2 regions of the Pectobacterium parvum genome follow, and region 1 is predicted to be linked to the other one. Evidence: predicted binding sites of a transcription regulator. Region 1 holds the regulator's gene; the other holds the start of a gene.
What was found. The regulator sigma-54, encoded in region 1, starts transcription at its own class of promoters, with help from an activator protein. The targets are predictions, from matches to a motif close to GTTGGCACANNTTTCGCTNT.
Positions count from the first base shown of each region.

Region 1 (7,755 bases):
CCAGCTGTTCAGCAACGTAGACGGAACGGTGTTTACCGCCGGTACAGCCAATGGCAACAGTCAGATAGCTACGATTATTGGTTTCCAGCATCGGCAGCCACAGTTCCAGATAGCTGCGTGTCTGGTAGATGAAGTTGTGAACTTCGGTATGTCTGTCGAGGAATGAGGCGACGGGCTTATCCAGACCGGTCATCGGGCGCAGTTTCGGATCCCAGTGTGGGTTTGGCAGGAAGCGCACGTCAAAGACATAATCCGCATCGATAGGAATGCCATGCTTGAATCCGAATGATTCGAACACCATCGTGAGTTCGCGTTCCCGCTTGCCGAGCAGTCGAGTACGCAGCATCTCAGCCAGTTCGTGCACCGACATCTCTGAGGTATCGATAATCAGATCGGCGCGTGAACGTAGTGGTTCCAGCAGGTCGCTTTCTTCATCAATAGCGCTTTCCAGCGACAGATTCTTGCTGGACAGCGGGTGCAGGCGACGGGTATCGCTATAGCGGCGGATCAACGTATTGCGATCGGCATCCAGAAACAGCAATTGAGGCGAGAAGCTGGGTGGCAGTTGCTCCATGGCATGCTCGAAGATCTCTGGGGATTCCGGCATATTGCGCACGTCAATGCTGACCGCTGCGGAAATGTTACGCGCCGCAAGCGTATTAGCCAGTTCTGGCAGTAGAACCACTGGCAGGTTATCTACGCAGTAGAACCCCATATCTTCCTGTGCGCGCAGGGCGACAGATTTCCCTGAACCTGAGCGACCGCTGACAATCATCAGTACCATCTGACGACTCCCCTCTGGCAACGTGATGGCGAATTTTCATTGCCATGATTTTTATGATGTATCGCTAAAAAATGACGGCTTAGCGCACGGATTGCAAGTATTCTCTCGTTCTACTGCGAATAGCCCGTCATCGTGAGTATGACGATCGTCTGGTTTAACCCGCTTCCGTCATAATCAGGTACAGCTCTTCATCGCTTTGCGCCGCGCGTAGGCGTCGGCAAACCGTTTTATCCGCCAGTCGCTTGGCAACAAGCGATAGGGTATGCAAATGGGTTTTACATTGTTCCGCCGGAACCAGCAAGGCAAAAAGCAGATCAACGGCCTGATTATCAATAGCATCGAAAGCGATCGGTTGCTCTAACTGGATGAAAACACCGATGGCACCCAGCGCATTATCGTCTTCCAGCTTACCGTGAGGAATGGCAATGCCGCCGCCGATTCCCGTGCTGCCCATGCGTTCGCGGGTGAGGATGGCATCAAAAATAATCTGCGAAGGAATGTTAAGCTGCTTTGCGGCCAGCTCGCTGATAATTTCCAATGCCCGTTTCTTACTCTGGCAGTGGACGGTGCTTCGGGTGCACTCAGGACGTAATACGGTGCTGAGCTGCAATACGGGATCGTGGTTCATTTTATTTTCACTTAACGACGCTTTCACTTCTGGTGATCCCGACCCACCCGATGGATGGGCCGAGTTTGTTCCTTTGCCAAACGGCAAAGGAGAAAATTAGTGCTGCTTAAGTTTATCTTTATGCTTATTGAGCTGTCTCGCCAGCTTATCAATCAATAAATCTATCGCGGCGTACATATCTGCCGCCTCTGAGGTTGCATGCAGCTCGCCGCCATTAACGTGGAGCGTGGCCTCGGCAATTTGCTGAACTTTTTCCACTCTCAATACCACATTGACCTGATTAATCCGGTCAAAATACTGCTCTAATTTGGCAAACTTGCCATTCACAAAATCACGCAGTGGTTCAGTGATATCGATGTGGTGTCCGGTAATGTTGAGCTGCATAGTGTCTTCCTTCTCTGTTGAGATCAAACCAGTTGTTTACGCTGATTCGATGGTGGGATAGATAAAGACTCTCGGTATTTTGCCACGGTTCGACGCGCCACGATGATGCCCTGATCGGAGAGCAGCGCCGTCAGCTTGCTATCGCTTAGTGGTTTCACGGGGTTTTCCGCCGCGATAAGCTTCTTCACCAGCGCGCGGATTGCCGTTGACGACGCTTCTCCGCCGCTATCGGTATTAACGTGGCTGGAGAAGAAATATTTTAGTTCAAAAATGCCACGTGGGCTGTGCAGGAACTTTTGTGTCGTCACGCGTGAGATGGTGGATTCATGCATATCCACTGCCTGCGCGATGTCTGCCAGTACCATGGGTTTCATGAATTCTTCACCCTGCTCGAAGAAATCCTGCTGTTGCTCGACGATGCAGCGAGTCACTTTCAGTAGTGTGTCGTTGCGACTTTCCAGGCTTTTGATGAGCCAGCGCGCTTCTTGCAGATTGCTGCGGATAAACTGTCCGTCGCTGTCGTTGCGCGCGCTGTTACCCAGCGCAGCGTATTGCTGGTTAATCTGCAAGCGGGGAACGCTGTCAGTGTTCAGTTCAACGGACCAGATTCCCTGAACTTTACGAACCAGCACGTCAGGGATGACGTATTCGGATTCACCCGTGTTGATCGACTGCCCAGGGCGGGGATCGAGCGACTGGATCAGCGCCAGTGCTTCTTTCAGCACGTCTTCTTTCAGGCGCGTTACACGGATCAGACTGCGGAAATCATGGTTGGCTAACAGATCGAGATGATCGCTGACGATCAGACGAGCTTCAGCCAGACGTGGCGTGCTGTCGGCGAATTGGGAAAGCTGCACCAGCAGGCAATCGCGCAGATCGCGAGCGGCGACGCCAACGGGATCGAAGCGCTGCACGCGTTTGAGTACGGCTTCGACTTCTTCCAGCGTCACGTCGTCATCACCGATGCTGTCAAGAATGTCTTCCAGCGGCACGGTCAGGTAGCCAGTGTTGTCCACGGCATCGACGATAGAGGTCGCGATGGCGGCGTCGGTGTCTGAAAACGGCGTCAGCTCAACCTGCCACATCAGGTAGTCCTGAAGCGTTTGCGTGGTTTCGCCTTGATAAATCGGCAGCTCTTCATCGCGATAGTCGGTGCCGGTGCCTGACGGCGTGCCTGCGGAGTAGATTTCATCCCAGGTGGCATCAAGCGGCAATTCTTCCGGCATATCCCTTTGTTCAAGAGCTTCACCGGTATCCAGTGAATCGCTGTCTGCCTTTTCAAATGACTCGATTTCGTCGTGCTGATCCGTTTGTTCGAGCAACGGATTACTTTCTAACGCCAGTTGAATCTCCTGTTGCAATTCAAGCGTGGACAGTTGCAACAGACGGATCGCCTGTTGGAGCTGTGGAGTCATGGCCAGTTGCTGGCTAAGCCTGAGTTGCAAACCTTGCTTCATAAATCGCGCTAACGTCCCATAAGTACTGCAAAGATAAAATATTACCCTATCAGAGTCGGAAGCCTTCGCCCAGATACACGCGTTTTACCTGTTCATCGGCCAGAATATCGGTCGGTGAACCGTGGGCGATCAGGTTACCCTGACTCACGATGTAGGCTCGTTCACAGACATCAAGCGTTTCGCGGACGTTATGATCGGTAATCAACACGCCAAGCCCGCTGTCACGCAGATGCTCAATGATTTTTTTAATATCCAGTACGGAGATCGGGTCTACGCCCGCAAACGGTTCATCCAGCAGGATGAACTTCGGATTCGCTGCCAGCGCACGCGCAATCTCTACGCGGCGTCTTTCTCCACCGGACAGCGATTGTCCCAGACTATCGCGCAAATGAATAATATGGAATTCTTCCATTAGCTCATTGGCACGATCTTCCTGCTGTTCGGTCGTCAGATCTTTACGGATCTGTAACACCGCCATCAGATTGTCATACACGCTTAAGCGACGGAAGATAGAGGCTTCCTGCGGCAGATAGCCGATGCCGCGCAGCGCACGTTCGTGCAAAGGAAGCAGGCTGATGTCATCGTCGTCAATGACGATGCGTCCTTCATCACGCGGGACGATGCCCACCACCATGTAGAACGTTGTCGTTTTGCCAGCACCGTTCGGCCCGAGCAGGCCGACGATTTCACCAGAATTAACGGTGAGGCTGACGTTTTCTACGACCTTACGGCCTTTGTACGCCTTGGCTAGATTTTCTGCGGTTAATGTTGCCATAACTTATTCGGTGACCCGTGGTTGCGGTTGCTGAGAACGAGAAGGCTGGCTCTTGTTCTCTTTCTCCTGAAGCTGAGAAGGAACCAACACCGTCGTCACGCGTTTTCCTTTATCGCTGGTCGCTTCCATCTGCTGCTGTTTCACCAGATAAGTGATGCGATCGCCTTTGACATTGCTGTCCTGCTGTTCCAGATAAGCATTGCCTGTGAGTACCAGAAAGTCTTTGGCCAGCTCGTAGCGGATTTTCTGTGCGTGACCTTTCACCGGCTTGCCATTGTCCTGCATCTGGTAGAACGTCACGGGGTTGCCGTAACCTTCCACCACTTCACTGCCTTGCGTGCCTTGTGGACGCGTCACGACGACCTTATCGGCTTTCACCTCAATCGTCCCTTGTTTTACGACAACATTGCCGGTGAACGTCACCGTATTGCCCTGCATGTCCAGAGATTGCTGTGCTGAATCAATGTGAATAGGTTGGTTGCTATCGCCAGTGACGGCAACGGCGGAAACGCTGACGGCGAACAGCGAGCTGGCGATCAGGGTGTTACGCATCAGATTATTGGTTTTGGATTTCATAAGAGGTTTTTACCTTTTCGATCAACTCGGCCGTTTTGTTACGCAGATTCCCGCGCATTTTCATTCCGCTTGAGGTAAAGCTGGCACCGTACAGGGTGACTTCATCATCGGAGGAGACGTCCTGCGTTACCAGATTCACCTGGGCATTATTCGTTGTGATGCGCTGAAGCTGTGCGTCTTTCGTCAGGCTATTCACCTCGACGTTGCCGTACAAATAGAGCATCTTGTCTTTTGTCAGCTTGGCGCGATCGGCGCGTACTGACCAGGTTGCCGTACCCTGTTCATTGAACAACGTGGCAACAGGCGTGGTAAACCAGCTCAACTGTTCGTCGTTGAAATACTCCGCTTTTTCCGAAATCAGTCTGTAGCTCAGCTTACCGGCGGGGCTGTATACCTGCGTGTTGGTCTTTTCGCTGGTATAAACTGGCACGGCGGGGTCGTTTGCATCCGGTGCTGTTACCGTGTCCTCATCCGCAATATTCCAGCCGATGAGGATAAGCACCAACAGAGCCAGAAAAGCGGTGAGCCAACGCTTGGTTTTACTCATATTGACAACCCTTTGGCATGCTCCAGCTTGTCCTGCGAGAACAGAATCAAATCACACAGCTCACGTACTGCGCCGCGGCCTCCCGCAATGCGGGTGACATAATCTGCGCGCGGCAATAACAGCGGATGGGCATCAGCCACGGCAACGCTCAGCCCGACCTGTGCCATCACTGGCCAGTCGATCATATCGTCGCCGATATACGCGACCTGATTTGCCGTTACTGACAGTTTATCCAACAGATCGTTGAAGGCCAAAACCTTATCCGATTGCCCCTGATAAAGATGGTTAATGCCCAGCGTTTTACACCGATCTTCCAGCAATTTTGCTGAACGCCCGGTAATGATGGCAACCTCAATATCGGATGTCAGCAAGCAGCGAATACCATAACCGTCGCGGACGTTAAAGGCTTTCAGCTCTTCGCCGTGATTACCCCTATAAATCAGACCATCGGACATCACGCCGTCAACGTCGCAGATTAACAGGCGAACCTCACGGGCTTTATCCAGTACCTGTTGATCGACAGACCCATAGCAGGTATCGGTTTGCGCCCTGACTTCACTCATTCACTATTATCCTTTCTTTTTAAACCACGCCAGCCCGCAGCATATCGTGCATATGGACGATCCCGACCAGACGATCGTTTTCTGCCACCAGCACGGAGGTGATGTGGCGCGACTGCATCAGGTTAAGTGCATCCACCGCCAGCGTTTGCGGTGCGACCCGGATGCCGCCCGCGGTCATCACATCAGCAATGCGCGCGCTGTTCAAGTCAATATTCATGTCGAAGATACGGCGCAGGTCACCATCGGTAAAGATGCCCTGAATTTTCATATCCGCCTCGCAGATTACCGTCATACCCAGATTTTTGCGCGTAATTTCCACCAGCGCATCACGTAATGAGGCATCGTGTGGGACATGGGGAATCTCATCGCCCGAATGCATGATATCGCTGACGCGCAGTAAAAGTTTGCGGCCGAGTGCGCCACCAGGGTGAGAAAGGGCGAAATCTTCTGCGGTAAAGCCGCGCGCCTGTAACAAGGCTACGGCCAGCGCATCTCCCATGACCAGCGTTGCAGTAGTGCTGGTGGTGGGCGCCAGACCGAGCGGGCAGGCTTCCTGTGGGACATGAACACACAGGTGAATATCCGCTGTTTTCCCCATTATACTTTCCGGTGCGCTGGTCATGCAGATCAGGAATACTTTCTGGCGTTTCAGAACGGGAATCAGCGACAGAATTTCATGGGACTCGCCAGAGTTGGAAATGGCGATCACGATATCGTGTGGCGTCACCATGCCGAGGTCACCGTGGCTGGCTTCGCCGGGATGAACAAAAAAAGCAGGTGTGCCGGTGCTGGCGAAGGTCGCGGCAATTTTGCAGCCGATATGGCCGGATTTGCCCATTCCCATTACCACCACTTTGCCTTCGCAGTGAAATATCTTTTTGCAGGCGAGGGTAAAATTGTCGTCAATGTATTGATCTAATTGCGCAAGCCCATCGCGTTCGATACTCAGTACCTGCTTGCCGGCCTGCTGGAAATCGAAATCCGCGGGTAGTTCATGAGCCTTTTGTCGCGAGTGATCGGCTTGTGATGCATGATCGGATAGTGCACGGTCAGACTGCTGTTTTAGATGCGCATCTTGTTCAAACTGTGACATACCAATAGTCCTGATTATGATGAAAAACAGAGCGTCTTATGAAAAACAAAACTTCTTATGAAAAACAAAACTGCTTATGAAAAGCAAAATAGGGCCGTCAGATAGGCGATAAATGCGCAACATAATAATGCGCCAGGGCCCTGTCCTATACGGCGTTTTTTGCTGAGGCACAGTGCGGTTAATAGCACGCTTGCCGCCAGCATGACCCAATAGTCGCGCTGAAAAACCTGAGGGTTCAGTGCGCCTGGCGAGAACAGAGCAGGTACGCCCAGAACAATCGCGATATTAAAAATGTTCGAGCCAATCAGGTTGCCCAGCGCAATGTCATCTTCTTTCTTCAACGTCCCGACGATGGCGGTAGCAAGCTCAGGCAGGCTGGTGCCAATCGCCAATATGGTCAGCCCGATGGTCAACTCGCTGACATCGAAGTAGCGTGCAATGACGGTGGCGTTATCCACCACCATGCGGGCGGCCATGGGTAAAATAATCATACCGAGAATCAGCCACAACACGGCGACCATCTGGCTGCTGTCATCCTGCGGGAGTTCCGCCAGCTGTTCGCGCGTCAGGCTATCGCCGCCTTCTCGCTGCGCCTGTTGTGCCATGCGAAGTATCAACACCAGACACAGAATGGCGGCCAAGAGCAGCATTATGCCGTCGGCACGGCTCAGGTAGCTATCATGCAGTAAAACACCACACAATAAAGTGACGGACAACATGAGCGGTAATTCCCGGCGCAGGATGGCCGAATGTACCGTTAGCGGGCGAATGAGTGCCGCGCTGCCGAGAATGAGTAAAATATTGGTGATATTGGAGCCCAGAACATTACCAACGGCCATGTCGCGTTGATCGTTTAAGGCAGCAGTAACCGAAACAATCAGCTCGGGTAGCGAGGTGCCAAAGCCGACAATAGTGATGCCAATGACGAAAGGAGGTAAGCCAAGAGAA
Region 1 covers NZ_CP087392.1:4,534,453-4,542,207, reverse strand. The annotation lists gene rapZ (RNase adapter RapZ) at 1-784, opposite strand, end outside; gene ptsN (PTS IIA-like nitrogen regulatory protein PtsN) at 939-1,412, opposite strand; gene hpf (ribosome hibernation promoting factor) at 1,509-1,796, opposite strand; gene rpoN (RNA polymerase factor sigma-54) at 1,820-3,253, opposite strand; gene lptB (LPS export ABC transporter ATP-binding protein) at 3,303-4,028, opposite strand; gene lptA (lipopolysaccharide ABC transporter substrate-binding protein LptA) at 4,032-4,604, opposite strand; gene lptC (LPS export ABC transporter periplasmic protein LptC) at 4,585-5,151, opposite strand; gene kdsC (3-deoxy-manno-octulosonate-8-phosphatase KdsC) at 5,148-5,714, opposite strand; gene kdsD (arabinose-5-phosphate isomerase KdsD) at 5,734-6,807, opposite strand; gene LOZ86_RS20440 (calcium/sodium antiporter) at 6,882-7,755, opposite strand, start outside.

Region 2 (7,755 bases), 1.1 Mb from region 1:
TCATCGTCTGGCAGAACTGACGATGAACAAACTCTACGACAAAGTGCCTACTGCGGTATGGCGATACGTCCGTTAATTCCCAACGGAACACATAAAAAACCGACATTAAAAACATTGTGCCGATAATATTATCGGCCTTTGTTTTTAATTATTTTTTAACATATTAATGGAGTAAACTTGTAACAAATTGTATTTTTAATATTAAGTAAAAATGAACTTCCCCTTATATCTCTACGTTTATTTATCCATCACTTGTCATTTATAACAACTGCATCGATAACATCACTAATAGTATATCCAGTGATGAAAACAGAAGAGGTAATAATTGGTGCAATGATTACTCACTAGGTAAAGATGCACTGTATCCTTCCGAAGAAACAAAGAACGGTAAAACGGAAAGTGACAGTTCAGATCTTACGTATGCCAGAGAGCAGATTTATGACAGAGAATTGGCATATGGCAGAAAGCGTTGGGTTTACACGCAGAAGAAAACGAAAACAACTCTGGCGATGAAACGACTACCGATGGCACAAATTGGTGGAGACCCTGCCAGCTACATCCCGGCACACACGTCTCCTGCTGCGGCTGCTTCCTTCCGGACCTGACCGAATCCACAGGTTAGTGTTGCGGGAGAACCGACAGGGCCTCCATTGACGACTTCATAACAGCTTGCACATGATAACCACGCGTCACAAAGCGGTGAGCATTATCGGCGATGGGATAGGCAATTGCAAGCTAACACAGACTAACCGTTGTTTTCTTACCCACCCCACTGTGCCACTATGATGCTCAATCGGTTTAGGAACAGCAGGAACATCCGCTGATGTCAGAAGAAAACGATAATTTCCGTCAGCGCGTTTTTCAAATCGTCGCGGCAATCCCTTACGGAAAAATAGCGACCTATGGCGACATCGCACAGCTTGCCGATTCACCCAGAGCATCCCGACAAGTCGGCGGAGTATTAAAACGTCTGCCGAAAGACAGCAAACTTCCCTGGCATCGGGTAATCAATCGTAAAGGCGAAATATCGCTGGTTGGTGGAGATTATGTGCGTCAAAAGTCAGCGCTACAGGCGGAGGGCATTATTTTCAATCGTCAGGGAAAAGTTGATCTTGCGAAATACCGCTGGCAATACGCGCCATAACGGCGCGTATCCAGATGAATTACCAGATGGTCTGTGGTGCCGTAGATGACGAGCCAGGCTGCCCCTGAAGCATATGAGGGGTCTGGTTCGTCGGATTAGACATTATTGATTCCTGATTTTTCGCCGGTAAGGGAACAGAAGCGACAGGTACCAGCACCAAATCGGTGTTATTTACCCCGTTGCTAATAACCGGCAATACATTCTCCGTCACCATGACGATACGATTATCGATTGCAATCGCAGCGCTGAGTAAGATACGCGCATTGGGCTGGATATCAGCCGGGTTATACGGTAGCTCGAATTGGAAAGGAGCCTGCTTTCCTTCTGTCCGCGTCACACGCTGGGTAATCACTTTTGAAGGCGCATCCGCCAGCGATGCATCAGACACCGTAACGGTCAAAACGGCGTTGTGAGGTAGCGCAATGCGCTGACGAATATTCACCGTACCCGTTACCGCAGGCATCGCGACAACTGGATGCTGTGAAGAAATACTGGTGACAGGGGCGCCAGTCTGAGGAGAAACGCCATAATCACTCCTCTGTGCGCATGCAACCAGAGTCATCGATAACGTGATACAACCTAAGGTATGCCATAATTTCATTCGGTCAGTCTCCTTTATTACTGTCAGACTACCGGTATCGAAAACCGGCACTCATAAATAGTATGATTCACCCAACGCAATAATTATGGTGCAAAATTCTGATATTTTCCTTAAATCCACATATTTATTGTAGTAAAAAGCCATAAAAAGACATTTTACACCTTAAAAACAAACAGATAACTCGCCATTCGCATCCATTGGGGCCGATACCATGAGTCAATCACTACAACACCTTCTCGACCTCCTGCATTTAGAAAAGCTCGAAGAAGGGCTATTTCGCGGACAAAGCGATGATTTGGGGCTGCGTCAGGTCTTTGGCGGGCAAGTCGTTGGCCAGGCCATGTCGGCCGCCAAACAGACTGTCCCCGTCGAGCGCAACATTCACTCTTTCCACAGCTACTTTTTGTTACCCGGTGACAGTCAGAAACCGATTATTTATGACGTTGAAAACCTGCGCGATGGCAACAGTTTCAGCGCCAGACGCGTTAGAGCTATCCAGAATGGTCGCCCCATTTTTTATATGACGGCGTCATTTCAAAGTCATGAAGAAGGGTTCGAGCACCAGAATGTGATGCCAAACGTCACACCGCCAGAAGATCTGAAATCTGAGCAGGAAATCGCACAAGACATGCAGCACCTTCTGCCGCCCCGCTTTCACGATAAATTTATTCAGGCCAGCCCGATTGAGATACGCCCGGTTAAATTCCATAACCCGCTACAAGGCGAAGTGGACGAACCGGTGCGACACGTCTGGTGCCGTGCCAGCAGCCCGCTACCGGACGATAAGCGTATTCACCAATATCTGCTCGGCTATACGTCTGACTGCAATTTCCTACTCACGGCCTTGCAGCCTCACGGCGTTGGCTTTTTGGAACTGGGTATGCAGGTCGCCACCATCGATCACTCGATGTGGTTCCATCGTGATTTCCGGCTGGATGACTGGCTGTTATATACCGTGGAAAGCACGTCTGCATCCGGTGCTCGTGGTTTCGTTCGTGGGCAATTTTATACTCGGGAAGGCGTGCTGGTTGCATCCAGCGTGCAGGAAGGCGTCATGCGTCGCCGCCAGCCGTAAACCTTGTGACAGCCTCGTAATGTAAAAAACACCTCATCAGAAGTAATGCCAGTCAGTTAAGCAACTGACTGGCTGTTTTTCTTCGCTTTTCGATATTTATAAGGCCTTTCTTTCACCACTCTCGGGAAGGTTCTTTCTCTTCTTATCGGCAGCTTCACCATCTGTCCCATACTCTCCAGATCTCGCAGTAGTTCAGGGATACGACCCGGCGATGCACCCTGAAGCGTCATCAACATCCTCATGACCAGCCCGCAGGATTCTGAGAAGCTCAGCTGATTTGGCCAGTAACCTTTCAGTTGACTGGCCATTTTAATCATCTGATATCTCACGAGATTATACGCCAGCAGCACACCCCATAACTCCTGCTCCACAAGTTCCGGTTTTTTGCTTCTCAGTGTCAGTCTGCTCAGTTGCATTGTCTGTTTGATTTCACGGTAACCCAACTCGATTTCCCAACGGTGACTGTAAAGCTCAACCATTTCACCTCCCGGATAACGCATGCCATCAGTCATCGAAGTCAGTAACTGATAGATTTTTCCTTTACGGCTATAGGTCAGTAATCGGGCTGTCACTTCTGTACTCAGTCCCGGCCATTTTTTGCGGGATTGTGGCGTAGTTTTCAACTGTACCAGATGATCGCCTTTTCCCAGTTTCCACCTCCTCGTAACGGGTACCTTTCTTAAGCGGTATCATCCAGTGTCGGTGTTCTCCCGCACGCTTCCAGCATTCAGCAACCCTAATGAGTAATACCCTTTATCGAGCAGCGTCAGCGTATTATCTGCGGTCTGGTCTATCAGTTGCTCAGCCAGGTATATTCGCTGTCTTTCATCGTACCGAAGGCTGCTGCGGTTATCAGATGGCTGGTCAGCTCCATCTGACAGACCATTTTGACCTGCGGGTAGGTAGGGTTGGCCGCAGTAAGTCTGGCGCGGGAAGGCGGTATCATTTTCAGGTGTTTCCTGTGTGCGCCAGACGACGCCATCCATCGCCAGTAACGTCAATCCACACCAGTGGGGATGCGCCACAGCGTTGTGCCACAAGTGAGCGGTGTGCGTGAACACCCGTCGAACGGCGTCACTTCCGAGCCGCTGTCAGCCTGGATAACCGCGCTGGGAGCAACAAAGGGACGGTTACCGGGCAGCATAATATCCAGCCGATTGACAATCTGATGAAGCGGCTCCTTACGTTCAAGCGCCATGCCGACAACGCACCAGACCATCATTTCGAGAGGAAGACGGCGTTTACGCAGGGTGACCACGCCGGACTCAGCAAGGCAACGGGCAATAAGTTCTGGGTCAAGAAAGTCGCCAAGAGAAGTCAAAGGATTACGGGTCGAATCGTAACGTGAAACGAGGTCGATGGCCTGAGAGATACGCATAAAAAATCCGGAAATGAAGAACACTTCCGGATTCTTACACAGCTATTGGATCGTTCAACTGATCCTTAACTGATCAGCATTACTCATCAGAAGGTGGTTTAGGACTGATAATAAAGCAGGCGTGGAGTTTCCCCCACGCCTGCTTATTTGTACTCAAATGATCTCACTGATTAATTTACGCGATCTTATTGGTTGTAAGCACTCTCGCCATGGCTGTTAACGTCCAGACCTTCGCGCTCTTGATCTTCAGGTACACGCAGGCCGACAACCATATCCGCGATCTTGAAGGCGACAAATGCCACTACGCCAGACCACACCAGACAAACCATCACGCTGAACAGCTGCACCCAAACTTGGTGTGCCATCGTCACGCCTTCCGCATAGCCAGTACCGCCCAGTGATGCAGAGGTGAATACGCCAGTCAGGATACAACCAACGATGCCGCACACGCCGTGAACACCGAACACATCACACGGGTCATCCACACGCAGCCATCTTTTCAGTACCGTTACGCCCCACAGGCCTGCAACACCACCAGTCAGACCGATGATCAGTGCACCGCCGACGCCAACCGTACCCGCAGCAGGCGTGATTGCCACCAGACCCGCGATACAACCAGAGCATGCGCCCAGCAGAGAAGGCTTACCTCGAGTCATCCACTCACCACCAACCCATGCCAGAATTGCAGCAGCCGTCGCGACAACGGTATTCAGGAAAGCCAGAGCAGCGATACCGTTCGCAGCACCTGCAGAACCCGCATTGAAACCAAACCAGCCGATATACAGGATCGCCGTACCGATAAACACCATCGGCAGGTTATGCGGTTTGAAGGCTTCTTTGCCAAAACCGGCACGTTTTCCCAGCAGGTAAGCACCAACCAACCCAGCAACCGCGGCGTTAATATGAACGACCGTGCCGCCAGCAAAGTCCAGCGCGCCATCCGCAGCCAAGTAGCCACCGCCCCAGACCATGTGCGTCATCGGCAGGTAGGAGAATGTCAGCCACAGCGCCACGAAGATCAACACGGCGGAGAAACGAATACGCTCAGCAATCGCCCCGACAATCAGCGCAACCGTGATACAAGCAAAGGAAGCCTGATAAGCCACGTGCACGAACTGATAGAAGGTGCCACTGATGGATTCAATCCCGATGCCTTTCAGCATAAAGGTGCTGAAACCACCGAAGAAGGCATTACCTTCGCTGAAGGCCAGGCTATATCCGTAAACCACCCACAGGATACAGACCATCGCGAACGTTACGCTCACCTGCGTCATCATGGACAGTACGTTCTTAGAACGAATCAGGCCGCCGTAAAACAGTGCAATGCCCGGTATAGTCATAAAGAGTACCAGTACGGTACAAATCATAATAAAAGCGTTGTCCGCTTTATCAATCGTCGGTGTCGCAGCCATTGCCCAGGTCGGGAGTAATGCCGCCACACCGAGACCTAATGAAGAGAGTAGTTTTTTCATTTTCATCCATCCCTATTTACGTATCTACGCTAGGTGTTGTTAAAGTGCGGCTTCGTCAGTTTCACCCGTACGAATACGGATAACTCTTTGCAATTCGGCGACAAAAATTTTGCCATCACCAATTTTTCCGGTGTACGCGGATTTGCTGATGACGTCGATCACTTCATCCAGTTGGTCGTCTGCAATCGCGATATCAATTTTTACCTTAGGTAAAAAGTTAACGCTGTATTCCGCGCCGCGGTATAGCTCCGCGTGTCCTTTCTGACGACCAAACCCTTTCACCTCAGTGACGGTGAGTCCCTGGATGCCGACAGAAGATAACGCTTCACGTACATCTTCCAGCTTGAATGGTTTTATCACCACAGTAACCAGTTTCATTTATCTTCCCCCTAGCCATTATGTTCAGGCTTTCGCCCGTCACTTGTTCGATTACATGCTCTATGAAGTCGGTCTACGTCATGACTAAAGCAAAGGGTGTGCCATAAATGATTTATCTGGCACAAATCAGGAAAGAGAACGCAATTAACGATAAGAAAGGGCAAAAATAAAACCCGGTGGGGAAAGAAGTGTAGGAAGAATCGGGCGAGAATTGCACTAATTTAGTGCATAACGAGTATTTTCAGTGCAGCGGGGGGGAAACCTGAATCATGATGCTTATTGATGGTGCGAAGCCATGAATAGACTGTCGGTCTGCACCACACAAGGCGGTGCAGACCGAGATACTATCTCAGGTAAGTCTCAGTGCGCAGGGCAAGGCTCCGTGCTGGTGGCGGCAAGATCCTCTCCGGCGAGCTGCAATTGATACATTTGATAATAGCGCCCCTGCTGTTGCAGCAGTTGCTCATGCGTTCCCCGCTCAACGGTTTGCCCACGATGGAGCACCATAATCGTGTCGGCCTCAACGATAGTGGAAAGCCGATGGGCGATGATAATCAAGGTCGTTTGTTCCCTGATAATGCGCAGCGCCTTTTGCACAGCCTGCTCCGTACCCGAGTCAATATTCGCCGTCGCTTCATCGAGAATCAGGATTTTAGGCGTTTGCACCAGTACTCGCGCAATCGCCAGCAACTGCTTCTGTCCGGTAGACAGGTTATTCCCCTGCTCACCAATGCGCGTGTGCAATCCTTCAGGGAAAGCATGAACCAGTTCGGCAAGCTGCACCACTTCCAGCACGCGCCAGACGGCCTCTTCGCTGATATCACGTCCCAGCGTTACATTCACAAACATGGATTCCGCCAGCACAACCGGATCCTGTTGCACCATTGCCACATTTTGGCGCAACACCGCATGGGAAAGCGTCGACAGCGGACGGCCATCAAGACGAATCTCGCCCTCATCCGGCGCGTAATACCCCATAAGCAAACTGGCTAGCGTACTTTTCCCACTGCCGGTATGTCCGACCAGCGCGACGAATCCGCGCTCAGGTATCGTCAGAGAAATATTCTGTAGCACACGTTTTTCTGTGCCATACGAGAAAGAAACCTCGTCAATATCGACGCGCCCCGTCGCCAGAGGACAATCATCATCACCGTAGCTTTGCTTTTTGCCATCCATCAATTCAAAGATGCGCTCACCAGCGACGATCGCCTGCTGTAGCATGGACTGCTGGGTTGTCAGTTCAATCAGCGGTTCATTCAGACGGCCCAAATAGTTGATAAACGCGTACAAGACCCCGACGCCAACCGCTCCCATTGAGCTGAAACCGAATTGGATTAATAAGCCACACAGCACCATTGCGGCAAACAGACTCAGCAACGGCCTCAGCAGGAAACCTTCCAGACGCAAGGCCTTCATCCGCGCTTCATAATGTTCATAGCTGGCTGCACCCAATTTCTTGCCAAAGCGAGCCTGCTGGCGAAACTGCTGAATGACGCCCATGCCATTAATCACTTCGTTGAAACCATCATTAATGTCGGCCAGATAGCTTCGTACCTTGCGCACAGTCGGCGTACTAAAGCGATGGTACAGCACCATAACCGTCGCTACCGCAGGGAAAATCATCAACGCAACCAGTGCCATCTGCCAGTTCAGACTGAACATCGCCACCAGCATGGCACCAACCAGCGCCGCACTGCGTAATACCGT
Region 2 covers NZ_CP087392.1:3,455,223-3,462,977, forward strand. The annotation lists gene LOZ86_RS15500 (HHA domain-containing protein) at 1-76, shown strand, start outside; RNA gene ffs (signal recognition particle sRNA small type) at 545-641, opposite strand; gene LOZ86_RS15510 (MGMT family protein) at 824-1,144, shown strand; gene LOZ86_RS15515 (YbaY family lipoprotein) at 1,164-1,745, opposite strand; gene tesB (acyl-CoA thioesterase II) at 1,957-2,820, shown strand; partial or broken gene LOZ86_RS15525 (IS4 family transposase) at 2,877-4,198, opposite strand; gene amtB (ammonium transporter AmtB) at 4,384-5,670, opposite strand; gene glnK (P-II family nitrogen regulator) at 5,710-6,048, opposite strand; gene LOZ86_RS15540 (SmdB family multidrug efflux ABC transporter permease/ATP-binding protein) at 6,409-7,755, opposite strand, start outside.
Region 2: the regulator sigma-54 is predicted to act here: its motif matches at 6,135-6,154, upstream of glnK (P-II family nitrogen regulator).